Rhizobium rhizoryzae: one gene and its partner. The protein of the gene in region 1 binds, or shares a complex with, the protein of each later gene. Links are inferred from orthologs where the notes say so. Each region holds a gene or a part of one and is shown on either strand. Other genes may lie near its edges. The genes, in order: G6N80_RS07170 and tldD.

Region 1 (15,071 bases):
CACCGTTTTCGCTTCCCGCGCCAGAAGCAGCGGTTCGTCACCCACGGCGTCGGCACGGTGGTGATGCAGGTCGACGAGCGTCGTCACATCGAGTGAACCGCCATAGCCACGGCTCAGAAAACCTGGCGTCAGGCCTTTGTTGATGGCCGCCTTTGCAACAGCGAGCGCCGTCGGAGTCTTGCCCGCGCCGCCGACGGTAAAATTGCCGACGCACAGAACGGGCACGGACACGGAAGGGCGATCCTTGCGGGCCATTCGGCGACCAGCGACGCGGCCGTAAAGATAGGAAACGGGGCTCAGGCTCCAGGCACGCCAATCGGCTTTCGTCCACCAGAATGGCGGTGCTTCCGAAACCATCTAACCCCTCCTCCGATCCGATGCGAAGGATCGGATCATCATGCTGTCTGGGCCTGCGGCAACAGTGTTTCGAGGCCCGTGATATCGCCCAGCACATGATCGGCCATGGCTTCCAGCGTTGCGGGCGAGCCGGTTCCCGTCAGCACGGCAACCTTCAAGCCGACACCCGCTGCCGCCCCCATATGCAGGTCATGATTGTTGTCGCCCACCATCGCGACCTGCGAAGGCTCAAGACCCACGGCCTTGCAGAAGCCAAGCACCATGCCCGGTTCCGGCTTGCAACCATGACCGCTGTCATAGCCCGCTATGAAATCGAGATGTTCGATGAAGCCGAACCGCCGGGCCGTCTCGCGGATCGATCGCTCGTTATCGCTGGAGGCGACGCCAAGCTTGAAACCGCGCGCCTTAAGGCGTCCGAAATAGCCGCCGAGATCCGTCACCGGCACGGAAAAATCAGATGCGCGGACAAACAGGTCGTCCAGTTCGATCGTCAGAGGACCAACGGCAAGCGGCGAACCGGCCGTGACGAAACCAGCCGCAATTTCGGCAGCAGTCCCTGCCGCAAACAGGCTGTCTGGCCGGGTCTTGCCCGTTGCCGGATCCATGCCGCAGGCGTTCATCAGGCGTTCTTCCAGTTCCACGCCACCGCCAGCCGCTGCAATACGCGCGGCCTCACGGTTCACCGGTCCCCAGCTTTCGTCATAGCGAATGAGGGTTCCATCCTTGTCGAACAGGAGGCCCTTGATGTGGGAGAGATCCGCAGCGTCTGCCATCAGCCACCTGCACCGGCAGGACGCAGACGGGCCGTTACCGTCAGCGGGTTGATGTAGGGTTCGAGCGCCTTGATCGTCGTGGACAGGGCGCCCCGCATATCCTGGATTGCCTCGTGGCCGCTGTCGATCATCTTGTAGCGCGCCTGCTCGTTCGTCATCAGATAATGAACGGCCTTGGCAAGCATCTCGATATCGCGCACCATCCGGGCACCGCCGCGCTTGACGATGTGCTGATAGGTCTCGCGGAAATTCTGCACATTGGGGCCGGAAAGCACCGCGCAGCCCAGCATCGCGGACTCCATCGGGTTCTGTCCGCCTTCCGCCGTCAGCGAACGACCGACGAAAGAAATCTCCGTCAGCCGCAGATAAAGCCCCATCTCGCCGATCGTATCGCCGAGGAAAATATCCGTTTCCGGTGTGATCTCGTCGCCGCGCGAACGGCGCGCCACGACGAGCCCCTTTTCCACCAGCATGGCCTCGACCTCGTCCCCGCGCTCCGGATGGCGCGGGACGATGATCGTCAATTGCTGGTTCCGAGGCTTGAGTGCGCGGTGGACGAAGGCAGCGCCCTCTTCCTCGCCTGCGAAAGTGCAGATAGCCGCCCAGGTCTGGCGATCGCCGATCTGGGCACGGTAACGCGCAACCACGGCTTCATCACAGGGCGGCGGATCGCTATCGCCCTTCAGGTTGCCGGATATCACCACCGGCCAGGCGCCGAGATCCTTGAAGCGTTCCGCATCCACATCCGAGCGGGCAACCACGAGCGCGAGCTTGCCGAACAAGAGCTCGGAAATGGAGAGATGGTTCTTCCAGCGATCGAAGGAGCGGTCCGAGATACGCGCATTCACCCGGATCTGCGGAATGTTGCGGCGCGCGAGCTCTGCCACCGTTGTCGGCCAGATTTCGGACTCTGCCGTGATGGCTGCGTCCGGATGCCAATAGGCAATGAAGCGCTTGACCGAAAATTTCAGATCGAGCGGAACGTATTGATGGATGACCTCGCCTGCCAGACGCGTTTCCACGAGCGAGGCGGATGTGACGGTGCCGGTCGTCAGGAGAACATGGATCTCACGTCGCACCAGTTCCTTGATCAGCGGGATGACGGCATTGGTTTCACCGACACTTGCCGCATGCACCCAGACCAGAGGCCCGCGCGGCCTTGGCTGGCTGGGATGGCCGAACCGCTCCAGCCGACGGGCCCTGTCTTCCTTGCCCTTGAAAGCGCGATAGGAAAGATAGGGGACAGCGAGGGGATAGGCGCAGATTCCGGCCAGCCGGTACGCCAAAAGGGCTGCTTGCGCCATGCCGCTCCTCACTTGCCCCATCCGCTCATCAAGACCATCGACTTAATCGCTCCCCAACCGAATGCCGCAATCGTATGCTGTCAAAATACGTCAAAAACGCGCCGAAAACGGCACCCAGTGGCGTGGTTGCGTCAGTCGTTGGATTGTGGATCCAGAAGGCGGTGCATGTGCACGATGAAGTAACGCATCTGTGCGTTATCAACGGTCGCCTGAGCCTTGGCCTTCCAGGCCTGCAGGGCACTCGCATAGTCCGGAAAAATGCCGACGATGTCGAGCGCTTTCAAATCCTTGAACTCAACACTCTGGAGGCTTTCCAGCTCTCCGCCAAAAACCAGGTGAAGAAGTTGCTTTTTGCCGTCTTTATCGGTCATAATCGCCCAATCCTTTAATCTCCCCCGTCCTATTCTCCTGCGGCATTCCGCAAAAAAGGTCAACAGGATCGCAGACCGCGGACGAGGCTTTCCAGAACATGTTCGGCGCCTGCACATAACTCTTCGTGAGTCACGCGCTTTCGATTGTAAACGAGGCGGTTACCTTCGAGATCGACCAGGCGCCCGCCCGCCTGATGCAGGATTACATCGGCCGCTGCAAGATCCCAATCGTGAGAATTCCGCTTTACCACCGTGCCGTCAATGCGACCATCCGCAATCATGGCAATGCGATAGGCAAGAGAGGGCACGTGGCGAATGCGCTTGAGGGTATCTCGAACATCGTCCGGGAAGCGAGCCAGCATATCCTCCGGAAGCGCAATCTGCCGAAGTCCTTCCTCGCGCGGTTTGGAGACTTCTATTGGGACGCCATCCTTCAGGGCAGGCAGTCCAAGAGCCGAATACAGTTCCTCACCAAGAGCGGGCGCAAACAGGACACCTGCGACAGGCTCTCCACGATGGACAACGGCCACGCTGACGCACCAGGTCTTCTCGCCATTGATGAAGGCGCGGGTTCCGTCAATCGGATCGATGACAAATACGGTTTCGGCGGTAAGACGGGCCTCATCGTCATCCGTTTCTTCCGAGAGCCAGCCATAATTCGGGCGCGCCTTCAACAGGATGTCCTGAAGCCGGTCGTTTGCAGCGAAATCCGCCGCGCTTACGGGGGATCGTCCGCCCTCCGTTTTCCACCAGACTTCAGGCGACTGGCCGAAGAAAGCGAAGGCAATTTCACCCGCCTCTCGCGCCGCACGGCGGATCAGCGCGAGATCATCGCTCCAGTCTGTTCTGGTGTTTTCAGCGTCCGGCAAGCGTCATGCCTTCAATCGCGATGGTAGGAGCAGCCGTGCCGAAGCTTCGATCAATATCGTTGGCTGGCGTGACCCGCATGAACATATCCTTCAGGTTGGACGCAATCGTCACCTCGGAGACCGGATAGGTGATTTCGCCGTTCTCGATCCAAAAGCCGGTTGCGCCCCGGGAATATTCGCCCGTGATCATGTTGACGCCGTGACCGATGAGTTCGGTGACATAGAAGCCGTTGCCGATACTGCGGATCAGATCCTGCGGCGAGATGTCACCCGGCTCAAGGGCCAGATTAGTGGATGCAGGATTGACGCTCGTGCCGCCCCGGACGCCGCGACCGTTGGTGGGCAGTCCCAGTTCCCGGCCCGTGGACGTGGACAGGAACCAGTGGTTCAGCACCCCGTCCTCGATCATCACCATGCGCTCACCCTTGACGCCTTCGCCATCGAAGGGGCGCGAGGAAGAGCCGCGCACGATCAGCGGATCATCGGTGATGTTGAGGCCTGATTTCAAAACCTGTTGCCCCATGCGATCGCGCAGGAAGCTTGTCTTGCGCGCCACGGATGCGCCGTTGATGGCACCGGCAATATGACCGACGAAGCCCCGCGCAATGCGGGGATCGAACACAACGGTAACGTTGCTCGCCGTTGGTACCTGTCGTGGATTGATGCGCTTTACCACGCGCTCGCCTGCCCGTCTTCCGATGTCACGCGCATCGTCCAGCTCAGCAAAGTAGAGGCGGCTGTCGTAGTCGTAGTCACGCTCCATCTTCGTGCCCTCGCCCGCGATCACGCTGACGGAACAACCGAAACGGCTTGCCATGTAGCTGCCGGAAAATCCGTGCGACGTCACCAGTACGAGACCGCCAGCACCGGCCGAAGCACCTGCGCCGGAGGAATTCGTCACACCGCCGACAGCTAAGGCCGCCTCTTCTGCTGCCAGTGCTGCATCGGTCAGCGTGTCGGTCGAAACCTCGGTCGGATCGAAGAGATCGAGATCGGGGTAGCTGTGCGCCAGGTCCTTTTCATCGGCCTGGCAGGCGAACCGATCTTCTGGCGAGACCTTGGCCATGGCAACGGCCCGTTCTGCCAGTGCCTTGAGATCAAAACCAGGATTGGCAGATACACTTGCCACGCGCTGGCCGACAAAGACCCGCAGCGAAAAATCATCGCTTTCCGCGCTCTGCGTATTTTCCACCTTGCCCAGTCGCACGCTGACGGAGCGCGAGCGCGAGCGTACCACGACCGCATCGGCCTGGTCGGCTCCGGCCTTCATGGCAAGATCGATAAGTTCGCTGGCGCGGGTCACCAGGGCAGAGGAATCAATTTCGGATGTCATTCGCTTAAACCCTTCGTTCACGAACCATGTATTGTGCACTAAACAAAGCATCAAGTGCGACAAGCGATTCTTGTCAGCCCCCAATCCGGACGAGAGGCTCCATGGCGACACCCGATCCACTGTTCAACGAAACCCTGCTTCTGCTGGGTGGCGCCGTGCTTGCCGCGCCGATCTTCAAGAAACTGGGTCTCGGGACCGTTCTGGGCTACCTCGCAGCCGGTATCGTCATCGGGCCGATCCTGCGGCTGATCTCCGATCCGGAAGAAGTACTGCATGTTTCAGAACTCGGGGTCGTGTTCCTTCTCTTCATCATCGGCCTCGAACTGAAGCCCTCCCGCCTGTGGCAGATGCGCGGCGACATCTTCGTTCTCGGAACCGCGCAGGTTCTGTTCTCCGGATTGCTTCTTTCAGGTCTCGCCTATCTCGCCAATATTGCCAGTTGGCAAGGAAGCGTGATTGCAGGCTTTGGCCTTGCGCTTTCCTCCACCGCCTTTGCCCTGCAGATCCTTGCGGACAATGGGGAAGCCAACGCGCTTTATGGACGTCGCGCCTTTTCTATCCTGCTGTTTCAGGATCTCGCCATCGTGCCGCTTCTGGCACTCGTGACCATTCTGGGTTCGGGACCGGAGGCCAGCACATCGACCATTCTTGTCGATTCCGGTCGCGCCATTCTCGCCGTCGCAGCCATGGTGGTTGCAGGTCGCTATCTGCTGACGCCGATGTTTCAGGTGATTGCCCGCACGGGCGCCCGCGAAGTGATGCTTGCCGCGGCACTTCTGGTCGTGCTGGGGTCCGCCGTACTGATGCAACTCGTTGGCCTCTCCATGGCCATGGGCGCCTTTCTTGCGGGCATCATGCTGGCTGAATCCTCCTATCGCCACGAGTTGGAAGCAGATATCGAGCCCTTTCGCGGCCTGCTGCTCGCCATGTTCTTCATGGCAGTGGGCCTCTCCCTTGATCTCAACGCCATCCTGTCGAACCTGCTTCTGATCGTGGCCGGCGTGCCATTCTTCATGATCGCCAAGGGATTGGTAATCTACGTGCTCTGCCGTCTCTGGGGTTCGACGAAGGAGGATTCGGCCAGCATCGCAGCACTTCTGCCGCAGGGCGGTGAATTCGGCTTCGTGCTGTTCACCACGGCGGTCTCCGCCGGTCTTCTGACGGCTGGCGCATCCTCGCTGCTGATTGCCAGCGTCACGCTGTCCATGGCGCTGACGCCCTTGGGTTCGGCACTCGCGCGGCGCTATTTCACCGGAGAGCAGAAGCGGGAAGAAATAGAAGAGGATTTCGAAGGTGCGGGTGCGGATGTGCTGATGATCGGCTTTTCGCGCTTCGGCCAGATCGCCGCGCAGATTCTGCTCGCCGGGGGCCGCGACGTGACCGTGATCGACGATTCACCGGACCGCATCCGGCAGGCAAGCTCCTTCGGTTTTCGCATCTACTTTGGAGATGGCGCCCGCAAGGAAGTTCTTCTGGCAGCGGGTATCGAGCGGGCGAAGATCGTTGCGATCTGTACGCATCGCCGCGATATCACCGACAGGATCGTGGATCTCATCCGGTCCGAGTTTCCAGAGGTGAAACTGTTCGTGCGCTCCTATGATCGTATTCACACGATCTCGTTGCGGGCACGCGAGGTGGATTACGAGATCCGCGAAACGCTGGAATCCGGCCTGCTCTTCGGCCAGAAAACGCTGGAGGCGCTTGGAAAGACGGAAACGGAAGCCGCCGAGATCGGCGCCGATATCCGTCGGCGGGACGAGGAACGGCTGCAGATACAGGCAGCGGAGGGTCTGACTGCCGGTCTGCACATGCTCCACACGCGCCCGGTTCGCCCGGAGCCTCTGACCAAGCCGAAGAGGCAGCCGGTGGCACACGAAGCCGATTCCGCGGGACAAGCCTGAGCCGCGCGGCTATCTCATACCAAATGTCGATGATAGGGACCGATTGCGCCGGAGCGATTTTGGTTTGCGGCGAGAAGAAAACCACAGTCGGACCTGAAGGTCCGGCGTGGATTTTCGACGACGTCCGAAGGCCAAAAGCGCCCGGTCCTCTGGATGGGCCGGATTTCCTCCACCGACTTTGTCGCAATCCTCGACCGATGCAGGCGCATCGCTCTCCGGTATGCTCCTCCTCGGATGAAGGTCTCCGGTCCCACGCAATCGGTTCATATCATCGACATTTGGTATCAGTCGCGGTCCCGGCGTGCCATCAACTTCTCGAAGGAGCGCTTCAACTCATCCTTGATGGGCTGGGACTCCTCGAGAATCTCCCGTGCCTTCAGGAAATCCAGCACGCGGAACCGGTTGACAGAGGGGCGCAGGAAAATGTGGGGCGGATGCAGCTTCATCTTCAGCGCGATGGCTGACTGCATCATCAACTGGCTGGCGCCGAACATGCTATCAAAACGGCTGGGCGGATGGGTTCCATCGCCTTCCGGCGCGCCGACGACATCGACACCGATGACGATGTCGCAGTCCTCCATCAGGTGTTCCCAGGGGATGGGGTTGAAGATACCGCCATCCACCATGATGCGGCCATTGATCCGCACCGGCATGAAAAGCCCGGGGATTGCCGCGGAGGCCGCTATGGCCAATCGCAAATCGCCGGTTTCCAGAATGGCTTCCGTCTGGCCGTAGTAATCGGTGACGGCGATCTTCATCGGAATGGACAGTTCGCCGAAGCTCTGCGGAATTGCCGGAGACAGGAACGCCTCCAGAATGCGCTCCAGGTTGAAATGGCCGAGGCGGAAGCCGCCGATGCCATCACGCATACTGGCCGGACCGAGCGACCAAAGGCGGTTGAAAACAGCGTTGCGGTTGCCGACCGTTTCCAGCGTATAGTCGCGGATCTCGGCGCCGCTCATTCCTGCCGCCATGCCGGTGCCAAAGATTGCACCGATCGACGAACCTGCAATCGCAACCGGGCGAATGCCCATTTCATCAAGCGCCTCGATGACGGCAATATGGGCAATGCCACGCGCGCCCCCGCCGCCGAAAGCAACGGCGACGCGCGGAGCACCATTTGAGGGGACGACATGCTCTGCGCCGGGGGAGATCCGTGTCGTCATCGCGCTTTGCCTTCAGGCTGGTTTGTAGCGGAAAAAGTCTATGCGGGTTTCGCCAAAAACCCTCTGTTCCAGCGGCTGGAAAACAAGATCACACGCCACGCTCACATCCGCCCTTTCCTCCAGAACCACCAGCGCATCCGGTGCAATCCAGCCACCCTTATGGGCGGAAAGAAGCGCCTGCTCGCCGAGACCCTGACCGTAGGGCGGATCTGCGAAGACAAAATGAAACGGCTCGATGTTTCCAACGGTACCGAGACTGGTCGCATCCCGCCTCAAGATGCGAGCACGGCCATGCAGGCCGAACTGCTCGATGTTTTCCCACAGAAGACCGCGTCCCTCAACGCCGTTCTCGACGAACAGTGCGCTCCGGCAGCCGCGCGACAGAGCCTCCAGCCCTACAGCGCCGGTTCCGGCAAACAGGTCAAGAACCCGGGTGCCATCCACGGCCTCCGGGTAGACATGGCTGATGATGTTGAACAGGCTCTCCCGCGTCCGGTCGATGGTCGGCCGGATCGCGTTTGATTTTGGCGTGGCAAGACTTCGGCCACGGAATTCACCACCGACAATGCGCACGACTTAGCCCCTCGGACCGCGAGGACCCTTGCTGCCACCTGCGCCGCCGCGCGAGCCCGAACCGGGACCGCGACCGCCAGCCGGACGCCCACCGGGTTTGCCGGAACCACCGGGACGACCGCCCGGCTTGCCCGCGCCACCGGGTTTGCCGCCGAATTTTCCGGCAGGCTTGCCACCGAAGCTCTTGCCCGCTGGCTTGCCCGATCTTTCGCCAAACGAGCGCTCGCCGCCAGACCGTTCACCGCCAGACCGTTCACCGAAGGAACGCTCGCCAGATGCGCGACCGCCCGGCTTGCCGCCGAACCCGCTGCGTCCGCCTTCGCGATCTCCGCGCTCGCTGCGCTGTGGACGGTCACCGCGATCCGGCCTGTCGCCGAAGGGACGACCACGGCCTTCAGAGCGTTCTCCCTGCGGACGCGAGAACTTGCGTTCGCCGCCCTCGCGCGCCGGGCGCTCGCCGCCGGCATCCTTGCTGAAAGGTGGCTTCGACCGCGGACGATCGGAGAATGAACGGTCTCCGCCTTCCCTGCGTTCTCCACGCTCGGGGCGTTCTCCCCGCGCAGGACGATCGCCACGATCCGGGCGCTCTGAGCGGAACGGGCGGTCACCGCGATCCTGGCGTGGCCCGCGATCGCCACGGTCACCACGATCCCCGCGGTCACGGAAGCCGCCGCCATCCTCGTCACGAGAACGACGCTGTGCCGGCGCTTCCTCGGCGCGGATCCAGTCGCTGTCACCTTCGACACGGTTGATGTTGGGACGACGCGGAGCCTCGGTCGGCTTGTTGAACAGGCGTTCCGCCTCGGCGCGCGCCGAGCTCTTGCCAGCGCCTCCATCCTTGGTGGGACGAGCGCCGGGCGCCATCCAGACGTTGGCTGTGCGGGATGTGCCCATGGGCGCACGCTTTTTGGGCTTCTCGTCTTCGAAACGATCGTCGCGGCCACCGGACCGGCTATCGAACTTGCCGGAAGGCTTGCCCTTGCCAGCAAACTTGCCGTCGCCGCGACCCTTCGGCTTGTCACCAAACTTTGGCTTTTCGCCAAAGCCGGGCTTATCGCCAAACCTGCCGCCCTCGCGACGCTCGCCGCGCGGTGCATCGCGATCATCGCGATGGCCAGCGGGCTTTTCAGCAGTACGCTTCTCACCAGCACCCCAGGCCTTCTCGGCACGAGGAGCCTTCACCTCGGGCTTGTCCTCGTCCGGCGGCGGATTGTTGTAGATCGGCGCGTCGAAATTGGCCTTGGCCTCTTCGATCAAACGTGGGCCAAGCTGATCGCGCAGCATGCGGCCGCGCGCTTCCACCACATGGCCTTCCGGCAGATCGCCCAGTTGGAACGGCCCGTAGGAGATGCGGATCAGGCGGTTGACGTCGAGCCCCAGAGCACCCAGCACGTTCTTGATTTCGCGGTTCTTGCCTTCACGAAGACCCATGGTGATCCACACATTGTGGCCTTGGGTGCGATCAAGCGTCGCTTCGATTGCGCCATAGAGGACGCCATCGACGGCAATGCCGTCCTTCAGCTTGTCCAGTTGCTCCTGGCTGACTTCGCCATGGGCGCGCACGCGATAGCGGCGCAGCCAGCCTGTGGTGGGAAGTTCCAGCACCCGGGACAGACCGCCATCATTGGTCAGCAGCAGAAGGCCCTCGGTATTGATATCGAGACGGCCGATCGACATCACGCGCGGCAGTTCTTCCGGCAGGTTTTCGAAGACTGTCGGACGCCCTTCCGGATCGGAATTCGTGGTCACCAGACCGGCAGGCTTGTGGTAGAGCCACAGGCGCGTGCGCTCGATGCCGCGGATCGGCTGGCCATCCACTTCGATCTTGTCGGCCAGGGTCGCGTTCACGACGGGCGTATCCAGCACCGTTCCGTTGAGGCTGACGCGGCCTTCCATGATCATGCGCTCGACATCGCGGCGAGAGGCAATCCCTGCGCGCGCCAGGATCTTGGAAATGCGCTCCGGCTTGTCCGCTGTCGCAGCAGCCACAGCCGACGCATCGACGGCTGGCTTGCGGAAGGGCTTCTGAGGGCCCTTCTTTGCGGAAAACGCGCCATCATCGGATTTGCGGGCTGCGGTTGGTTTCTTCCTGTCGCGATCGAAGGGCTTGCCTCCTTCGCGCTTCGGCTTGTCTTTAAAGCTCATATGTTGTTTGCCTGAAGCGAGGGTGGGACATCGCGTCCTACCTTAAGTGCGTGTGTTGACTGTACTGACGTCTTGTCGCATCTCGGTTGAACCGGCGCGACGCAGGTTGGGACCGTTCCTATCAGGTCAGGCCCGCCGGGTTAAGAGGGAATCGCCGCATGAGCGGGACAAATCGTTTCATGAATGCGGCGATCGAGGAGGCAATCCGGGCGAAAGAGCGCGATGAGGTGCCGATCGGCGCGGTTGTGGTGCTGGATGGCGAGATCGTCGGACGCGGCGGAAATCGCACCCGTGAGCGGAACGATGTCACGGCGCATGCGGAAATCGTGGCGTTGCGGATGGCTTGCGAGGCCTTGGGACAAGAGCGGCTGGTCGGCGCAGATCTTTATGTCACGCTCGAACCCTGCACCATGTGTGCGGCGGCCATTTCGTTTGCGCGCATCCGCAGGCTCTATTACGGCGCCAGAGATATCAAAGGGGGAGCGGTGGAAAGCGGCGTCCGCTTCTTCAACCAGCCGACCTGCCACCATTCGCCGGATGTCTATTCCGGCTTCGCAGAGACGACAACTTCTCGCTTGCTGGTGGATTTCTTCCAGGCCAAGCGAGATGGCGCATTTTCGGGCAAAGGCTGACGCTGGGACGGGAGCCCCTTACTTGAAGGGGTTCCACCAGGACGACGAGTTGGAAGAAGCGGCAGCGGCAGACTTCTTGCGCTCACGCTCTTTCTTCAGTTCCGGTTCGCCGAGATCGGTCAGGTTGGCGCTATCGGCCACGCGATACTGAACCGGCGGCTCGGTGAGCGTGCGGCGCTGACCCGCAATGCCCGGGCTTTCCGCATTGGCCTTGGCCTGACGGAAGGCTTCCCACTTCTGGGCCTCGGTCATCGTACCGGCCTTGCCATCACCAGCCAGCAGAGGCGAGCGATAATGCGGGTTGTTCTTGTTGGCTTCCGCCTCGTCACGCAGACGTGCGCGTGTTTCTTCCGGGGACTCGACCCAGTTCGGATTTGCTTCGCGGCTTGCAAGCGAGGTCTGCGGTTGCGGCAGGTTATCCGTGCGGGCCTTGTTGACCACCAGACCGGGACGCGGATTGTACTTGGTGCTTGGCTTGTCTTCCGGACCCAGCGAAATGGCGGAACCCAGATCGTCCACCAACTGCTCGCCGGCGGTCTTGCTCGTTCCATAGGTCGGGCTCGAAACGCAGCCGGACAAACCAACCACTGCCGCAGCCGCGGCGAGTAGGCCGAGCCTTACACGAATTGCCTGCAACGTCTTCATACCAACCCTTCCAGACGCGCCCCGTCCTGGCGCGCGAGATCACTCAAAACCCCGATTGGCCGAAAAATCCGGCCAATTTCAGGCAGACTTACCGGATGACGCGGCAAAGCGCAATCATCCGGTATTCTTCACTCACTTCAATGCGGCCAGTTCACGCAGCGCCTCGGCATCGCGCGCCGAGACATCCGGGTATGCCGGATCGGAACCGACATCCTTGGTGATCCTCCACGAACGGGCGCATTTGACGCCTTCCGCAAGCTTCGGCTCGACCGCAACCTTGGTGCCATCGTCCAGACGGAATGCCTCTGCCGGACCTTCTCCTGCCACCACGGAAATATCCGAGGTGATGCAGATTTCCGCGAAATCGAGACCTTCCAGCGCCTTCAGAAGCTCCGGATCAGCCACGTGCACGACGGGTGCGGCTTCCAGCGAAGAGCCGATGCGCTTTTCCTTGCGCTCGATTTCCAGAGCGCCTGTCACGGCACGGCGAACGGCGCGCACCTGCTTCCACTTTTCCGAAACCGTCTCGTTTGCCCAGTTCGACGGAATTGCCGGGAACTGTTCGAGATGCACGGACGTGGCGGACGGATCACGCGACAGCCATGCCTCTTCCGTGGTGAACGGTATCATTGGCGCAAACCACAGCACGAGGCAATCGAACAGCTTGCGGATGACGAAAAGGGCCGCGCGACGACGAGCCGAAGACGGCGCATCGCAATAGAGCGCATCCTTGCGGATATCGAAGTAGAAGGCCGATAGCTCGACGTTGGCGAAATCCGACAGAGCGCGGACGATGCGCTTGAAATCGAACTCGTCATAGCCCTTGCGCACCAACTGATCGAGCTCACTGAGGCGATGCAGCATCAGCTTTTCGAGTTCCGGCAGATCCGAATAGGCGATCTCATCGCCATGGTCATGGGCCAGGGTACCGAGCATCCAGCGGATGGTGTTGCGGATCTTGCGATAGGCATCGATGTTCGTCTGGATGATCGTCTTGCCGAGGCGCTGGTCTTCGGCATAGTCGGTCGACATGACCCAGAGGCGCAGGATATCAGCGCCGGATTCCTTCATCACATCCTGCGGCGTTACCGTGTTGCCGAGCGATTTCGACATCTTGCGGCCATCTTCCGCCATGGTGAAACCATGGGTGATGACGGCGTTGTACGGCGCGCGGCCACGCGTTGCGCAGCTTTCCAGAAGCGAGGAATGGAACCAGCCGCGATGCTGGTCGGAGCCTTCCAGATAGACATCCGCCGGCCACTTCAGATCCGGACGATCTTCCAAGGTGAAGGTATGGGTGGAACCGGAATCGAACCAGACATCAAGGATGTCGGTGACCATCTTCCACTTGTCGCCGTCATGCTCGTTGCCGAGGAAGCGTTCCTTGGCACCGGCAGCGAACCAGGCGTCTGCCCCTTCCTTCTCGAAGGCTTCGAGAATACGGGCATTGACCTTCTCATCCTTCAGGACATTGCCCTCAGCATCGGCGAAGACGCAGATCGGCACGCCCCACGCTCTTTGACGGGAAAGCACCCAATCCGGGCGCTGCTCGATCATGGCGCGCAGGCGGTTCTGACCACCGGCAGGCACGAAACGGGTCTGGTCGATGGCCGAGAGGGCGCGCGTGCGCAGTGTCGTGCCATCGGACAAATCCTTGTCCATATAGACAAACCATTGCGGCGTGTTGCGGAAGATGACCGGCTTCTTGGAGCGCCAGCTATGCGGATATTCATGCTTGATACGGCCACGGGCAAACAGGTTGTTGGCGGCGATCAGCGCTTCCATCACACGCTTGTTGGCATCACCCTTCTTGCCGTTATCGTCGATAACACGCGCAGCACCGCCTTCAGCCGAAGGGCCAAAGCCGGGCGCTTCTTCCGTGTAGAAACCTGCATCATCAACGGGGAACGGGATCTTGGTGTCGATGCCGCGCTCGGCAAGCGCCTTGCCGTGCCCCATCCAGGCATCAAAGTCTTCGCGACCATGGCTTGGCGCCGTGTGCACGAAGCCCGTACCGGCATCATCGGTAACGTGATCGCCATCGAGCAGCGGCACCTTGAAGGTGTAGCCAAGGTGTGCGAGCGGATGGGCGCAGGTGATGGAGCCAAGTTCCTGCGCCGAGACCTGACGAACGCGCTTGAACTCCAGCTTCGCCTTGGCAAAAGCATCCGCTGCAAGCTTGTCGGCGAAGATGAGCTTTTCACCTGGACGAGGACCGAAGTCGTTCGCAGCCGCAGTGACTTCGTAAAGGCCGTATTCGATGCGTGACGAATAGGAGATCGCGCGGTTGCCCGGGATCGTCCAGGGCGTTGTGGTCCAGATGACGACGAACGAACCGTCGAGATCGCCTGATGCACCAACGGCAGGAAACTTCACCCAGATCGTGTCGCTTTCGACCTCGGCATATTCCACTTCCGCTTCGGCCAGCGCCGTGCGCTCGACAACCGACCACATGATGGGCTTGGAGCCGCGATAGAGCTGGCCGCTCATGGCGATCTTCAGGAGTTCGCCAGCGATGCGGGCTTCCGCGTGGAAGGCCATGGTCGTGTAGGGATTATCGAAATCACCTTCGATGCCGAGACGGCGGAACTCTTCCGACTGGATGTTGATCCAGCCTTGCGCGAACTCGCGGCACTCCTGGCGAAATTCGTTGACCGGGACTTCGTTTTTGTCCTTGCCCTTTTCGCGATATTTTTCCTCGATCTTCCATTCGATCGGCAGGCCGTGGCAATCCCAGCCGGGAACATAATTGGCATCGAAGCCGCGCATCTGGAACGAGCGGGTGATGACGTCCTTCAGCACCTTGTTCAGCGCATGGCCAATATGGATGTTGCCGTTGGCGTAAGGAGGGCCATCATGGAGAACGAACTTCTCGCGGCCAGCGGCGGAGGCGCGAAGCTTTTTGTAAAGCCCCATGTCCTTCCACTTCTTCGCCATTTCCGGCTCCTTCTGGGGAAGGCCGGCGCGCATGGGGAAATCGGTCTCGGGCAGGAACAGGGTGG
Region 2 (15,149 bases), 120 kb from region 1 along the record:
CTGGAAATGCGCCGACGAGGTACAAACGGCGCGCGGAAGTTCAAGCGCGTCAAGTACATCCAGAAGCTCGCTCACGCCTGCCTTCAGGCGCAGTTCGGTTTCCGTCAGGAGGTCGAAATGGGCAAGCCAGACCTGACGGAAGGCATCGGCATCGAAGTCCGTGCCGTAATGCTCACGCAGCAGATCGGCGATACTGATCCACGGCCGCCCCAGCATGCCTTCGTAGATCGAGGGACCAATCGGCAGGTCGTGATGGGCCGCAGCCGAAATGATCGACTGGCGATACAGCACTTCGGTATCGAGCAGCAGGCCGTCCATATCAAAGATGACGGCTTTCGGAGGGCGGGGGAGGGATAGATGCATAAGATCAACTTTGCCTGGTCGCGTGTGTCTGGTTCAGGGCGAGATCGGCCTTGTTCCTGATTCTTCGAACAGGCGAAGCAGATAGCCATCGGGATCGGCAACGATGAATTGCTTCTGTCCAAGCTCTTGATCGTTACGGCGATACCACTTTTCTTCCGGGGCCAGATACAACGGATAGTGCAATTTGGCCAGACGATTTAGGATCGGCTGAATTGAGCTGACCCGGATCTGCAGGTTCATGCCGCGTCCGAGAGGCCGTTCGAGCGGCGCGCCTTCATTTCCAAAAGTCCGACCCAGACCGATCTGGTCGATCATCAGTTGCGCTGTGCCGAGTGTCAGAAAGCTGAAACCTTCCTCTGCTCGTTCATAGAGAACATCAAAGCCTATGAGCTCAACGTAGAAGTCGCGGCTGACGGACCAGTCGAAAACCGCCAGTTCAGGCACCAGCGCGTTTTCGTTCATCACTCTTTCACGCCTTCGTACCGCCGACCGTGACCTGATCCATGCGCAGATGCGGCTGGCCCACGCCGACTGGCACCCATTGACCTGCCTTGCCGCAATTGCCGATCCCGGTATCCAGTTTGGTGTCGTTTCCGACCATGGAAACGCGCTGCATGGCATCCGGTCCGTTGCCGATCAGCATTGCGCCCTTGATGGCGGGACCAACCTTGCCGTTCTCGATGAGATAGGCTTCCGTGCAATCGAACACGAACTTGCCGGAAGTGATGTCCACCTGTCCGCCGCCGAAGGAAACGGCATAAATGCCCTTCTTGACCGAGGCGATGATTTCTTCCGGCGTCTTGTCTCCACCCAGCATGTAGGTGTTGGTCATGCGCGGCATGGGCTGGTAGGCGTAGCCCTGGCGGCGGCCATTGCCGGTGGGGCTCATGCCCATCAGCCGGGCATTCTGCCGGTCCTGCATATAGCCGACGAGCTTGCCCTTTTCGATCAGCACATTGTAGGCCGACGGCGTGCCTTCGTCGTCGACGGTGATCGAACCGCGACGGTTGTCGATTGTCCCATCGTCCACGACGGTCACGCCGGGTGCGGCTACCATCTGGCCCAGAAGCCCGGCAAAAGCGGAGGTTTTCTTGCGGTTGAAATCACCTTCCAGGCCGTGGCCGACAGCTTCGTGCAGCATCACGCCCGGCCAGCCGGAACTCAGGACGACATCCATGGTGCCAGCCGGTGCGTCGACCGCTTCCAGATTGGTCAGGGCCTGCCGCAGCGCCTCATCGGCGCCCTGTTGCCAGTTGCCGTTCAGCAGAAAATCCGTGAGACCGATGCGGCCGCCCTTGCCCGACGATCCGCTTTCCTGGCGATCGCCTTCACCGACAATCACCGAAATATTGACGCGCGTCATCGGGCGGACATCCGTAACCAGATGACCGTCGGCGCGCAGAATATTGACGACCTGCCAGCTTGCCGCAACCGAGGCGGTCACTTGCCGGACCTTCGGATCCTTGTTGCGCAGATAGGCGTCGATCTCCGTCAGAAGCTTCACCTTCTCTTCGAAGGTGGGAGAGCCGATCGGGTTTTCGTCGCCATAAAGCTTTTTGTTGGTGCGTTGCGGTGCCGCCGAATAGGTGCCTGCATAGCCGCGCGTCACCGCCTTCACCGCATCGGCGGCACGCGTCAATGCCGAGGCCGAGAGTTCGCCCGCATGCGCATAGCCCACTGCTTCGCCTGCCACGGCCCGAAGGCCGAAACCCTGGTCTGTATTGAAGGAACCGCCCTTAAGCCGCCCGTTATCGAAGGTCAGCGCTTCTGCCTGCGCATGCTCGATGAAAAGCTCGCCATCATCCGCGCCGCTCAGCGCTTCGGAGAGCATGGCGCGCAAGCGCGTTTCATCGCAATCGAACAGATTGATAAGGTCGGTGGTCATGATTAACTCCTTCGCCGATCCAGACGGTCGGCCTGGACTTCGATGTAGGAGCACACTCGCGAACGCGCAAGAAAAAGTCAGCGGAACGAGTATGGTTCAAGGCAGGGCGTCGTAGCCCTGGGCAAAACCGGACAGCTCGATCGGAATGCCGACGCGATCTTGATCAACGGATTCCCGAAGCGCGAAAACTGCGTTCTTGCCAGCCCTGAGGATCTTCATCAACTCGTCGTCGATTTCGACTTCCACATAGCACCCTTCGGAGAAGCAGCGCGTGAAATAGGCGCGACCGATATTGTTGCCGTCGACGAAGAGATCCATGCCGTCCTTCAGAAGAACGCCGAGCGGCGCGAGGATGCGCAGAATGCGGGCCTTGCGGTCCACGGTCTTCAGCACGACGACGGACAGGCCGACTTCCGGGCGATCATCGGCGATGACGTTCTGCATCATCGCACATTGTTCGACGGAAGAACCCGCGGGCTTGTCGCATAGGATCGACCAGGCGCCATGGCTCTCGCGCACGGTGCCGGGTGCTGCCGGCGAGCCAGTCTGAGGAGGGGAGGTTCTCGGCGCGGAACCGGCAGACGGGGAAGCTGGCGCCGGTTGCGCCGGCGCTGGAGACTGCGTGGGACGAGGTTGCTTGTCTCCCGATGACGTCTGGGCCTGGACGGGCTCTGCCACGAGCTGCGCCGCAAGCGCCAAGGGCAACAGTGCGGCCATTGTGGCGGCGCGCAGGGTCGGGAATTTCATGAAAACCTCTCAAACGAATCAGTCGCGCTATTCTTGTCGCCGGGGAGCGGGAATGAAAAGCCCTCTCGTAATTTCAAGCGACTGCGGCGAAAATGGGGAGCGAACCGGAAGCCAGCAATTCCGGGCTCTTTTGTGGTTAAAATTGATTCTGGGCAAAAATGCCGCACGAACAAGCGCCCGCAACCCCCTTTACGGATATTGCGGCAGGCGTGATTCTGTGGTTGAACCGGAGGTCTATAGCTAGGGAATTTGCGTTGTGGTCTGATCTAGATCAAACGCAAGGGGAGAGAAATCGATGAACAGAGCCTATGCAGCCTTGGCTGCGACGATCTGTCTGCTCTTTGCCTCGGGGGCAGGGGCGGATCAACCTGTGCCGTGGCAGCTTGATCTTCAGCAGGCAGCATCGCCGATCATGCATGAAATCCGGTGGTTTTCGCACTACAGCCTCTGGTTCATCGTGCCGATCACCCTGTTCGTGCTGGCGCTTATCGTCTGGGTCGTGGTGAAGTTCCGCGCCAGCGTCAATCCGGTGCCATCCAAGACGAGCCACAATACCGCAATCGAAGTGGCCTGGACGCTTGGTCCGGTCGTCATTCTCCTTTTCCTTGCGATTCCGTCGTTCAACCTTCTGAACGCGCAGCTCACCATTCCTGAAAATCCGGACGTGACGGTCAAGGCAACTGCAACGCAGTGGCTGTGGTCCTATGAATACCAGGGATCTGAAAATCCGGTTGGTTTTGACAGCTACATGCTGAAGGAAACCGATCGCGCGGCAACGGGCAAGGTTGATCCAAAGGTCTATCCGCGCCTGCTGGCCGTCGATAACGAACTGGTTCTGCCGGTCAACAAGACTGTGCGCATGCTGGTGACGGCTGCTCCGACGGATGTCATCCATGCCTTCGCCATGCCAGCCTTCGGCGTCAAGATCGATGCCGTCCCGGGCCGCCTGAACGAAACCTGGTTCCGCGCCGAGAAGGAAGGCCTCTATTACGGCCAGTGCTCCGAGCTTTGCGGCAAGGACCACGCCTACATGCCGATCGCCATTCGCGTCGTCTCGGACGAGCAGTACAAGGCATGGATGGCCAAGGCCGGCAGCGATCTGCAGGGCGCCAACAAGGCACTCATGGCTGCAACCGATGCCAAGACCGGCGTGAAGCTGGCCTCCGCGGAAATCAAGTAAGGGAGTGGGGACAATGGCTGGACCTTCCGCACATGATCATCAGCATGCCGCGCACGGCGCGCATGCTCACGATGATCACCATCACGATCACAAGCCGGGCTTTTTTACCCGCTGGTTCTTCTCGACCAACCACAAGGATATCGGCACGCTCTACCTGATCTTCGCGATCATGGCAGGCATCGTCGGCGGCCTCATGTCAGTCGCCATGCGCATGGAGCTGCAGGAGCCTGGCATCCAGATCTTCCACGGTCTGGCATCCATGGTCTACGGCTTCCAGGGTGATGCTGCCATCGACGGCGGCAAGCACATGTACAATGTGTTCACCACCGCCCACGCACTCATCATGATCTTCTTCATGGTCATGCCCGCTCTCATCGGCGGCTTTGCCAACTGGATGATCCCGATCATGATTGGCGCGCCGGACATGGCGTTTCCGCGTCTGAACAACATCTCCTTCTGGCTCATCGTCCCGGCTTTCCTGCTGCTCGTCCTGTCCATGTTCGTGGAAGGTCCGGCAGGCGCGTTCGGCGTCGGCGGTGGCTGGACCATGTATCCGCCGCTCGCGACATCCGGTCAGCCCGGTCCGGCCGTCGATCTGGCGATCTTCGCGCTTCACGTCTCGGGCGCGTCTTCCATCCTCGGTGCCATCAACTTCATCACCACGATCCTGAACATGCGCGCGCCGGGCATGTCCCTGCACAAGATGCCGCTGTTTGCCTGGTCAGTTCTGGTCACGGCATTCCTGTTGCTTCTGTCCCTGCCGGTTCTGGCAGGTGGCATCACCATGCTTCTGACGGACCGCAATTTCGGCACGACCTTCTTCGCGCCGGAAGGTGGCGGTGACCCGATCCTCTACCAGCACCTGTTCTGGTTCTTCGGTCATCCGGAAGTCTACATCCTGATCCTGCCCGGCTTCGGCATCATCAGCCACATCGTGTCCACCTTCTCCAGAAAGCCGGTTTTCGGCTACCTCGGAATGGCCTATGCCATGGTGGCCATCGGCGCCGTCGGCTTCATCGTCTGGGCGCACCACATGTACACGGTCGGCCTGTCGCTCGATGCGCAGCGCTACTTCGTGTTCGCAACCATGGTCATCGCCGTTCCAACGGGCGTGAAGATCTTCTCCTGGATCGCAACGATGTGGGGCGGTTCACTGACCTTCCGCACACCGATGATCTGGGCGATCGGCTTCATCTTCCTGTTTACGGTCGGTGGTGTCACGGGCGTTCAGTTGGCCAATGCCGGTCTCGACCGCTCTCTGCATGACACCTATTACGTCGTCGCGCACTTCCACTACGTTCTGTCGCTCGGCGCAGTCTTCGCCATCTTCGCAGCCTGGTACTACTGGTTCCCGAAGATGACCGGCTACATGTATTCCGAAGCGATCGGCAACCTGCATTTCTGGGTCATGTTCGTCGGCGTGAACCTCGTGTTCTTCCCGCAGCACTTCCTCGGTCTTGCGGGCATGCCGCGCCGCTACATCGACTATCCGGATGCTTTCGCTGGCTGGAACTACGTGTCCTCCATCGGTTCCTACATCTCCTTCGTCGGTGTTCTGGTGTTCCTATACGGCATCTGGGAAGCCTTTGCGCGCAAGCGCGTTGCCGGTGACAACCCGTGGGGTGAAGGTGCAACCACGCTGGAATGGCAGCTGTCTTCGCCGCCGCCGTTCCACCAGTGGGAAGAACTGCCGCGCATCAAGTAAGCGCAGGACAATAAGAGGCGGCGCGGCAACCCTGCGCCGCTTCCGGTAGAGTTAGGATTTGAACATGACCACAGTCGATCATCACGCGGGCCTTGGAGGAGACGATCAGGTTCGTCTTTCGGAAGCTGGCGCTCGCGATTTCTTCGAGCTCTTGAAGCCGCGCGTGATGTCGCTTGTAGTGTTCACGGCCTTTGCCGGACTGATGCTGGCTCCGGGCCACATCAATCCCTTCATCGGTGCCATCGCCATTCTGTGCATCGCCGTTGGCGCGGGCGCATCCGGCGCTCTCAACATGTGGTATGACGCCGATATCGATGCCGTCATGAGCCGCACGGCGCGCCGTCCGATCCCGGATGGCCGCATCCTGCCGCAGGAAGCGCTCGCCTTCGGCTTGACGCTGTCCACATTCTCGGTTGCGATCCTCGGCCTTGTGGTCAACTGGTTCGCCGCGGGCCTGCTGGCCTTCACCATTTTCTTCTATGCCGTCGTCTATACGATGTGGCTCAAGCGCTCGACCCCGCAGAACATCGTCATTGGTGGTGCATCCGGCGCGTTTCCGCCCATGATTGGCTGGGCCTGCGTCACCGGCGGCGTCTCCCTCGACAGCGTCCTGCTGTTCCTTATCATTTTCCTCTGGACGCCCGCGCACTTCTGGGCACTCGCTCTCTTCAAGATGCGCGATTACGGCTCCGTTGGCGTCCCAATGATGCCGAATGTTGCAGGCGAACGGTCCACCAAGCTTCAGATGATCGTCTATGCAGTCCTGACTGCTCTGGTGGGCGTCGCACCGACATTGACCGGGCTGGTTGGGTGGGCCTACGGGGCCTTCGCGGCCGTCCTGGGGGCCATCTTCATTCTCTGTTCCATCGCCGTCTGGCGTATGCCGGATGGCGACGAAAAGATGGTACAGGCAAAGCGGATGTTTGCCTATTCGGTGCTCTATCTCTTCGTCATCTTCTGCGGTCTGCTGGCTTCGCATTTTGCAGCCGCGATCTTCGGTCCCATGGGAGGGCTGCTCTGATGGAAACGATCAAGCTCAATGAAAAGCAGCAAAAGTCCCGGCGTGGTCGCAACATCGCGCTGGGCGTGGTGCTCGGCGCGCTCGTGGTCATCTTCTATATCGTGACGCTGATCAAGATCGGACACGTGGGCTGAGATGAACGCAAGGGAGGAGGATGCCACATGACTGAAGCCGCAAAGCCAGCGCAGCGCCGGGTGAACAACAGTTCGATCCTCGTCGGCTGTGTCGTGTTCGTGGCCGGCATGGTGGGCGCCGCCTATGCCTCCGTTCCCCTGTACCGCCTGTTCTGCCAGGTGACCGGCTATAACGGCACCACCCAGCGGGTCGAGCAGTTTTCCGATACGGTTCTCGATCAGACGGTCAAGGTTACCTTCGACGCGAATACGTCGTCCGGGCTGAACTGGGAGTTCAAGCCGGTGCAGAATTCCGTTGAGCCGAAGATCGGCGAAACGGTGCAGATCACCTACAAGGCAACGAACAAATCGCCGACACCGGTAACCGGAACGGCCGTGTTCAATGTCACGCCCATGGAGGCGGGTGCCTATTTCAACAAGGTCCAGTGCTTCTGCTTCACGGAAACGACCCTGAAGCCAGGCGAAACTCTGGAAATGCCGGTGGTGTTTTTCGTTGATCCAGAGATCACCAAGGCAGAAGAAACCAAGAATATCAGAACTATTACGCTGTCCTACACGTTCTATCCAAGCCAGGGGGCCAAGCCGGTTGCCGGTTTGCAGGATAAGACGGGCGAGACGGGCCGTAAACTGTAAGAGAGGGCTCCTCCGCCTGGCGCGGGGGCTTGAGGAGAAAGACCGGGGACTTCGACATGGCAGACGCACATCAGAAAAAGCACGATTACCACATCATTGATCCAAGCCCGTGGCCGTTGCTTGCCTCCATCGGTGCTTTCGTTCTCACCTTCGGCGGTGTGGGCTTCATGCGCTACCTGCATGGTAGTGAATTCAAGATGTTCGGCCTGAACCTTGCCACGCCGTGGCTGTTCTTCATCGGTCTGGCCATCGTCATCTACACGATGATCGGCTGGTGGGCTGATACGATCAAGGAAGGCCGCGAAGGCCACCATACGCGTGTTGTTTCGCTGCATCTGCGCTATGGCATGATCATGTTCATCGCCTCGGAAGTCATGTTCTTCGTGGCGTGGTTCTGGGCCTTCTTCGATGCCAGCCTTTATGCCAACGAAGCGATCCAGGCGAGCCGCGTTCTTGCAACCGGCGGCCAGTGGCCTCCGAAGGGCATCGAAGTGCTGGATCCCTGGCATCTGCCGCTCTACAACACGGTCATCCTGCTTCTGTCCGGCACCTGCGTTACCTGGGCGCACCATGCCCTGCTGCACAATGACCGCAAGGGCCTGATCAACGGTTTGCTGTTGACCGTGGTGCTCGGCGTTCTGTTCTCCTTCGTGCAGGGTTACGAATATGCCGAAGCTCCGTTCGCCTTCAAGAACTCGATCTATGGCGCAACCTTCTTCATGGCCACCGGCTTCCACGGCTTCCACGTCCTGATTGGCACGATCTTCCTGATCGTTTGCCTGCTGCGCGCCGTCAATGGTGGCTTTACACCGCAGAAGCATTTCGGCTTCGAAGCCGCCGCCTGGTATTGGCACTTCGTTGACGTGGTCTGGTTGTTCCTGTTCTTCACCATCTACATCTGGGGTGGTTGGGGAGCACCGTTGGCTCATTGAGCCAACGCTTCACTTGAATGTGCAAAGGGCGGCTCTGGTCGCCCTTTTCCATTTGGACAGACGCCTTGGCTGCGGGTAACGTCGGTGCAGACAATAGGCAAAGTTAGCGGATAGATTGACAATGCAGGATGAAGCCCATTACCCGCCGCAAGATGCAATCCGCGCTGGCCTGTCCGGTTCCTGTCCGCGCTGTGGTCAAGGCAGGCTGTTTGATGGCCTGTTGAAGGTTCGGCCTGCCTGCGGCAATTGCGGCCTTGATTACTCCTTTGCGGATTCAGGCGATGGTCCGGCGGTTTTCGTGATGCTGCTGGTCGGATTCGTGGTGGTCGGGTTTGCGCTCTGGTTCGAATTCACCTTTCACCCGTCCATCTGGCTGCATTTCATCGTCACGGCACCATTCTCCATCGTCATCTGCCTTGGCTCGCTGCGCTTGTTGAAGGGCGTCCTGATTGCCTTGCAATACAAGCACAGTGCCCATGAAGGCAGCATAGACCGTGGCTGATCAGTCCCCTTCGCTGCCGCCCCGCATGTCGCCTCGTCGCAAGCTCGTTTCCGCCGTGCTGGTTCTGGTCGCTCTCGCCATCCTGTTGTCGCTCGGCACCTGGCAGGTCCAGCGCCTTCACTGGAAAGAGCAGTTACTGGCGCAAATGGAGGCCCGCCGTCAGGCGGCGCCGGTCGAACTGGTCGATGCCGAAACGGCGCTGAAAACCGGGCAGGATCAGGAATATCTGCGCGTGCGTGTCGAAGGTGTCTTCGATCACACCAAGGAGCGGCATTTCTTTGCCACGGATGCTGGCCGCACGGGTTTTTATGTCTACACGCCGCTGCGACTGGCCGATAGGCGGGAGCTCTTCGTCAACCGGGGGTTCGTGCCCTATGATCTGAAGCAGGCGGACAAACGGCAGGCGGGAGAGGTGCAGGGGACCGTCGCCTTGACCGGTTACCTCCGCAACCGATTGGAAGGCAAGCCATCCTCGCTTGTGCCGGATAACGATCTGCAGAAGAACATCTTCTACTGGAAGGACTGGACAGCGATGGTGCGGTCCACGAACCTCGATCCGGTAAATGTGGTGCCCTTCTTTGTCGATGCGGATGATGCCGTGCAGCCCCCGGGCGGCTGGCCGAAAGCGGGCGTCACGCAGTTCGAATTGCCGAATAACCATCTGCAATATGCGGTCACCTGGTACGGCCTTGCTGCGGCGCTTGTCGGGGTCTCGCTTGCCATGGTGTTCCGTCGTCGAAAGGATGATCCGACTGGCCGGTGAAGGGCAATCGCGGTGTTGCATATCATTGTTTTATGAGGGGGATTTGAATGTCTGTTATTGCAAATAGTCTGGTTGCGCTGGTTGCGCTTGAGCACATCTACATTCTTGTGCTCGAAATGTTTCTCTGGACCAAGCCCAGGGGACGAAAGGCCTTTGGCCTGACGCCCGAGCGGGCAGAAGCAACAAAGGTCATGGCGGCCAACCAGGGTCTCTACAACGGCTTCCTGGCCGCAGGGCTTCTCTGGGCGCTTGTCCATCCCGATGCTGGGGTTGCCTATCAGCTCAAGCTATTTTTCATTGGCTGTGTGCTGGTCGCTGGCCTATATGGAGGGGCAACGGCCTCCCGGAAGATCTTCGTCATTCAGGCGCTTCCGGCGGCCATCGCCCTGATTTTTGTGCTGATTGCTGGCTAGGTTTGTCGATGAACATGCAGGTTTCCCGTCCCCCGCTCAACATTCGCCTGTGCGGCCCGCGCGGCTTCTGTGCCGGGGTGGATCGGGCAATCCAGATTGTGGTTCTGGCGCTCAAGCGGTATGGCGCTCCGGTCTATGTGCGTCATGAAATCGTCCATAATCGCTATGTCGTGGAAGGGCTTGAGGCAAAGGGCGCCATCTTCGTCGAGGAACTGAACGAGATCCCGGCGGAACATCGGCATCAGCCCGTGGTGTTTTCCGCCCATGGCGTGCCGAAATCCGTGCCGGAGGATGCGCAGTCGCGTAATCTGTTCTACCTCGATGCCACCTGTCCGCTGGTGTCTAAGGTGCACAAGCAGGCCATGCGCCACCAGAGGCTTGGCCGTCACGTCGTGCTGATCGGCCATGCGGGTCATCCGGAGGTCATCGGCACGATGGGGCAATTGCCGGAAGGAACGGTGTCGCTGATTGAGACCGTGGAAGATGCCGGGGGTTACCAGCCATCGGATCCGGACAATCTGGGCTATGTGACGCAGACAACGCTTTCGGTCGATGATACGGCGGGCGTGATTGCCAAGCTGCAGGAGCGTTTTCCAAACCTGACGGCGCCTTCGGCAGACAGCATCTGCTATGCCACCACCAACCGGCAGGAAGCCGTGAAGCAGGCCGCACCCGGTTGCGATCTCTTCATAGTTGTCGGTGCTCCGAATTCATCCAATTCGAAGCGGCTGGTGGAGGTTGCTCTGCGGGCAGGGGCCACGCGGTCTCTGCTGGTTCAGCGGGCCTCCGAAATCGATTGGGAAAGCATCGGCACGATAGGCACGCTCGGCATTTCCGCCGGTGCCTCGGCGCCGGAAGTCATTGTCGATGAAATCATCGAAGCCTTCCGGGAGCGTTTCGATGCCAGTGTCGAATTGGCGATCACAACGGAAGAAAACGAACATTTCCTGGTCAACCGCGAGCTTCGCGATATCGAGCTGACCCGCGAGGATATGGCCTGGGTGAACGGGTGAGTTGGGATCCGGCGCAAGTCTTGCGATTAACGCTGTCGCAGCTTCCGCCTTTACTTGGCCACAGGTTTCCGTCACTAAGCGCTGATAAAACCCGAGCCAGCACGGAACCATGTCGGAAAAGCTCTTCAAGATACTGGCCTGGTCGACCCTTGCCTTCATTATTTTCGCAACCGTCTCTCCCATCGGCCTGCGCCCGCATGATGTTCTGCCGGTGAATGTGGACCGCGCGCTGGCGTTTGCGCTGCTGTCCTGCCTCTTCGTCGTGGCCTATCCCCGTTATTTCCTGATTTCGACGGCCTTCATCATCGCATCCGCCTTTGCCATCGAGCTGCTTCAATATCTGCAACCGACCCGCCATCCGGAAGTGCGAGACGCGCTGATCAAGGCGGCGGGCGCGGCTTTCGGCCTGCTCGCCGGCTGGCTGATCAACCGCTATCGAACGTCAAGACCGCTGTAGACCCGATAGAATTCCTGTGCCTGAAGTGCCCGCGGCACTAGCCACAGGGCCATCCTGCTGTGTATTTCATGTCCAACGCAGGATCGAATGCAGGACCAGAGCTCTTGGCTGTCTATACCGACATTACCGAAAACGACCTTCGCAATTTTCTCAGCGAATATGATGTGGGCGAACTGACCTCCTACAAGGGGATCGCGGAGGGCGTCGAGAACTCCAATTTCCTGCTGCATACCACGAAGGATCCGCTGATCCTGACACTCTATGAAAAGCGGGTCGACGCAGGTGATCTGCCCTTCTTCCTCGGGCTGATGCAGCACCTTGCGCAGAAGGGCCTGAATTGCCCGCTGCCGCTGCCGCGTCATGATGGCAAAATCTGCGGTGAACTGTCGGGTCGCCCGGCGGCGCTCATTTCATTCCTCGAAGGCATGTGGCTGCGCAAGCCGGAAGCACAGCATTGCCATGCCGTAGGTGTTGCGTTGGCGCAGATGCATCTGGCGGCACGCGACTTTTCGATTACCCGCCGCAACGCGCTTTCGGTGAATGGCTGGCAGGAACTGTGGGCCAAGGCTGCCCCGCGTGCCGATGAGGTTCTGCCCGGTCTTCAGCAGGAAATCGGCGCCGAGCTCGACTATCTGGTCAGCCACTGGCCGCAGGATCTGCCGCAGGGTGTCATCCATGCCGATCTGTTTCAGGACAATGTGTTCTTCCTGTCCGATCGCCTGTCAGGACTGATCGATTTCTATTTCGCCTGCAATGATCTTCTGGCCTACGATGTCTCCATCTGCCTGAATGCCTGGTGCTTCCAGCCCGATGGCGCCTATAATTTCGCGAAGGGCAGCGCGCTTCTTGCCGGTTACCAGTCCGTTCGTCCCTTGAACGCAGATGAGATTGCGGCTCTTCCGGTCCTGTGCCGGGGCTCGGCCCTACGCTTTTTCCTGACGCGGCTTTACGACTGGCTGACGACGCCGGAGGGCGCTCTGGTGGTCAAGAAAGATCCGATCGAATACCTGCGCAAATCGCGCTTTCACCGCGCGATCGAAGCTGCATCCGAATATGGGCTGGAGCCCGCCGCATGAAACAGGTGCAGATCTTTACCGACGGTGCCTGTTCGGGCAATCCGGGTCCGGGTGGCTGGGGCGCCATTCTTCGCTACGGGGAGAATGAAAAGGAACTCTATGGCGGCGAGCCAGAAACCACCAATAACCGCATGGAATTGCTGGCGGCGATCAGCGCGCTCAATGCGCTGAAGAGCCCCTGCGAGGTCGACCTTCATACCGATAGCAAATATGTGATGGACGGCATCTCCAAGTGGATCTTCGGCTGGAAGAAGAACGGCTGGAAGACGGCGGACAAGAAGCCGGTCAAGAATGGTGAACTTTGGCAGGAACTCGATGTCGCCAACCAGCGGCACAAGGTGAAATGGCACTGGGTCAAGGGCCATGCGGGTCACCCGGAAAACGAACGGGCGGACGAACTGGCAAGGCTCGGCATGGAGCCGTTCAAGAAGCGTTGAACCGACCGGGCTCAACGCAAGAAAGCTATAAATGGGAGGGGACGGCATGATCCTGCACTGTGTATTTCTGCGTCTCAAAGCATCGCTGCCGGCAGAGGAAAAGGCGGCGCTTTTCGAGGCGCTTGCGGCCTTGAAGGAACGTATCCCCGGCATTGTTGAGATCCAGCACGGACCGAACGTCTCGCCGGAAGGCCTGAGCGGTGGTTTTCGCGATGGCTTTGTTGTCACGTTCGAAAACGCCGATGCGCGTGACGCCTACCTCGTTCATCCGGAGCATGTTGCGGTCGGTGATCGCCTCGTCGCGGCTTGCGATGGCGGTCTCGCCGGATTGATGGTCTTCGATTTCGAGACTTGAGCATGTCGTAGCTAAAAGTGTGCAGCGGTCTTGCGATCACGACATGCGATAAAACAAAGAGATAAAGCGTCAAGAGCGAAGCAACACGCTTCAAGAAAATGACAGAACGAGGGGGCTGGGCAAGCCCCCTCATTCGACCGGTGACCTGCCAAGTGAGGGGGAGCAGGTTGCGCCGGATCTGTGTGATGGTCAGCTCGCCTTCTCCATGGCAGCGGCCATCTGGTCCACGTTGAAGCGGAACATCTTCTCGTAGGTGGAGGCGGGCCCCTTCGGCTTGGAGAGAGACTCGACATAAAGCTCGCCGCCCGGCTTGGCGCCCGTCGCCTTTGCCACCTGCTTGACCAGCCGCGGATCGTTGGAGTTTTCGAAGAAGTAGGTCTTCACCTTTTCAACCTTGATCTGCTCGATCAGCTTGGCCACGTCAGCGGCAGAGGCTTCCGTTTCGGTGGAAACACCCAGCGGCGCCAGGAAACTGACCTTGTACTCACGTCCGAAATAGCCAAACGCATCATGGCTGGTCAGCACCTTGCGCTGCTCCTGCGGGATCTTGTCCAGCTTGGAATGGGCGTAGGCGTTCAACTCGTCCAGCTTCTTGCTGTAGGCCTCCGCATTGGCCTTGAAGGTTGCGGCGTCTGCAGGATCGGCTGCGGAAAGCGCCTTTTCGATATTGGCGACCCAGACTTTCACATTGACCGGGCTGTTCCAGACATGCGGATCGGTCACCGTCTTGCCATCCTCGTCCATGGTGCGCGTGTTCACGCCTTCGGAAGCCACCACCGGCTTGCCCTTGAAACCCGATGCGGAAATCAGGCGGTCCATCCAGCCTTCCAGCCCTTCGCCACTGACGAACACCACATCCGCCGCCTTCAGCGCCTTGGCATTGGCAGGTGTCGGCTCGAATTCATGGGGGTCACCATCCGGACCCACAAGCGTGGAAACCTGTACCTTGTCGCCGCCCACCTGATGAACGATGTCGGCAAGAACCGTGAAACTGGCAACGGCCTTCAGTTCGGCAGCGGAGACAGGTGCGGTGAAAGCCATGATGGCGGGTATGGCAGCGGAGAGAAACAGCAGGCGGGAAGACATGGACAATGCTCCTGGGTTAGCCTTTGAGGTGAGGGAGGGGAAAGAAGCGCCGCATGATGCCGGAGGGCGCAACAAGAATGGAGCAGCCGTAGAGACATGCGGCCGTCATGATGATTGTCGGACCGGATGCCAGTTCCAGATGATACGAGGCGATCAGGCCCACATATCCTGAAACCAGCGCAGAGCCGAAGGCGACGAGAAGCATGGTGGACAGGCTGCGCGCCCAGAGTTGGGCCGTTGCGGCTGGCAACATCATCAGGCCCACCGCCATCAGCGTGCCGAGCGCCTGGAAGCTGGCGACGAGGTTCAGCACCACCATCAACAGGAAGATGTAGTGATAGAGCGGGCCGCGCCCACCGACCGCTTTCAGGAAGCCGGGGTCGAAGCATTCGGCGACCAGCGGGCGATAGATGGCTGCGATCACGACCAGTGTCAGCGAGGTGATCA

The links.
Region 2: the proteins of G6N80_RS07170 (region 1) and tldD are in contact, whole or in part, in a solved structure (PDB 5NJ9), measured with the Escherichia coli proteins. The link is inferred for Rhizobium rhizoryzae from one-to-one orthologs.

Annotation. Positions count from the first base shown.
Region 1 is NZ_CP049250.1:173,754-188,824, forward strand. The notes cover bases 2,835-5,741. They hold G6N80_RS07170 (TldD/PmbA family protein), read right to left. Parts: upstream 5,008-5,741; coding sequence 3,661-5,007; downstream 2,835-3,660. Other genes in these bases: G6N80_RS07165 (3'(2'),5'-bisphosphate nucleotidase CysQ), read right to left, coding at 2,865-3,674; G6N80_RS07175 (monovalent cation:proton antiporter-2 (CPA2) family protein), read left to right, coding at 5,109-5,741. Outside these bases: lpxK (tetraacyldisaccharide 4'-kinase), read right to left, coding at 1-357; G6N80_RS07150 (HAD family hydrolase), read right to left, coding at 396-1,130; waaA (lipid IV(A) 3-deoxy-D-manno-octulosonic acid transferase), read right to left, coding at 1,130-2,446; G6N80_RS07160 (DUF4170 domain-containing protein), read right to left, coding at 2,566-2,805; more of G6N80_RS07175, read left to right, coding at 5,742-6,908; G6N80_RS07180 (patatin-like phospholipase family protein), read right to left, coding at 7,193-8,074; 16S rRNA (guanine(966)-N(2))-methyltransferase RsmD, read right to left, coding at 8,087-8,647; G6N80_RS07190 (pseudouridine synthase), read right to left, coding at 8,651-10,792; G6N80_RS07195 (nucleoside deaminase), read left to right, coding at 10,951-11,424; G6N80_RS07200 (hypothetical protein), read right to left, coding at 11,443-12,069; ileS (isoleucine--tRNA ligase), read right to left, coding at 12,202-15,071.
Region 2 is NZ_CP049250.1:47,998-63,146, reverse strand. What follows is about bases 41-3,025. They hold tldD (metalloprotease TldD), read right to left. Parts: upstream 2,249-3,025; coding sequence 833-2,248; downstream 41-832. Other genes in these bases: G6N80_RS06635 (invasion associated locus B family protein), read right to left, coding at 2,345-2,995; G6N80_RS06645 (bleomycin resistance protein), read right to left, coding at 397-825; G6N80_RS06650 (HAD family hydrolase), read right to left, coding at 41-363. Also shown: more of G6N80_RS06650, read right to left, coding at 1-40; coxB (cytochrome c oxidase subunit II), read left to right, coding at 3,291-4,175; ctaD (cytochrome c oxidase subunit I), read left to right, coding at 4,189-5,880; G6N80_RS06620 (heme o synthase), read left to right, coding at 5,945-6,901; G6N80_RS23485 (hypothetical protein), read left to right, coding at 6,901-7,035; G6N80_RS06615 (cytochrome c oxidase assembly protein), read left to right, coding at 7,063-7,668; G6N80_RS06610 (cytochrome c oxidase subunit 3), read left to right, coding at 7,725-8,600; G6N80_RS06605 (DUF983 domain-containing protein), read left to right, coding at 8,722-9,102; G6N80_RS06600 (SURF1 family protein), read left to right, coding at 9,128-9,865; G6N80_RS06595 (DUF1304 domain-containing protein), read left to right, coding at 9,913-10,278; ispH (4-hydroxy-3-methylbut-2-enyl diphosphate reductase), read left to right, coding at 10,287-11,291; G6N80_RS06585 (VanZ family protein), read left to right, coding at 11,401-11,748; G6N80_RS06580 (homoserine kinase), read left to right, coding at 11,853-12,824; rnhA (ribonuclease HI), read left to right, coding at 12,821-13,261; G6N80_RS06570 (Dabb family protein), read left to right, coding at 13,308-13,616; G6N80_RS06565 (metal ABC transporter substrate-binding protein), read right to left, coding at 13,806-14,702; G6N80_RS06560 (metal ABC transporter permease), read right to left, coding at 14,719-15,149. UniProt on the Escherichia coli protein: Metalloprotease involved in CcdA degradation. Suppresses the inhibitory activity of the carbon storage regulator (CsrA).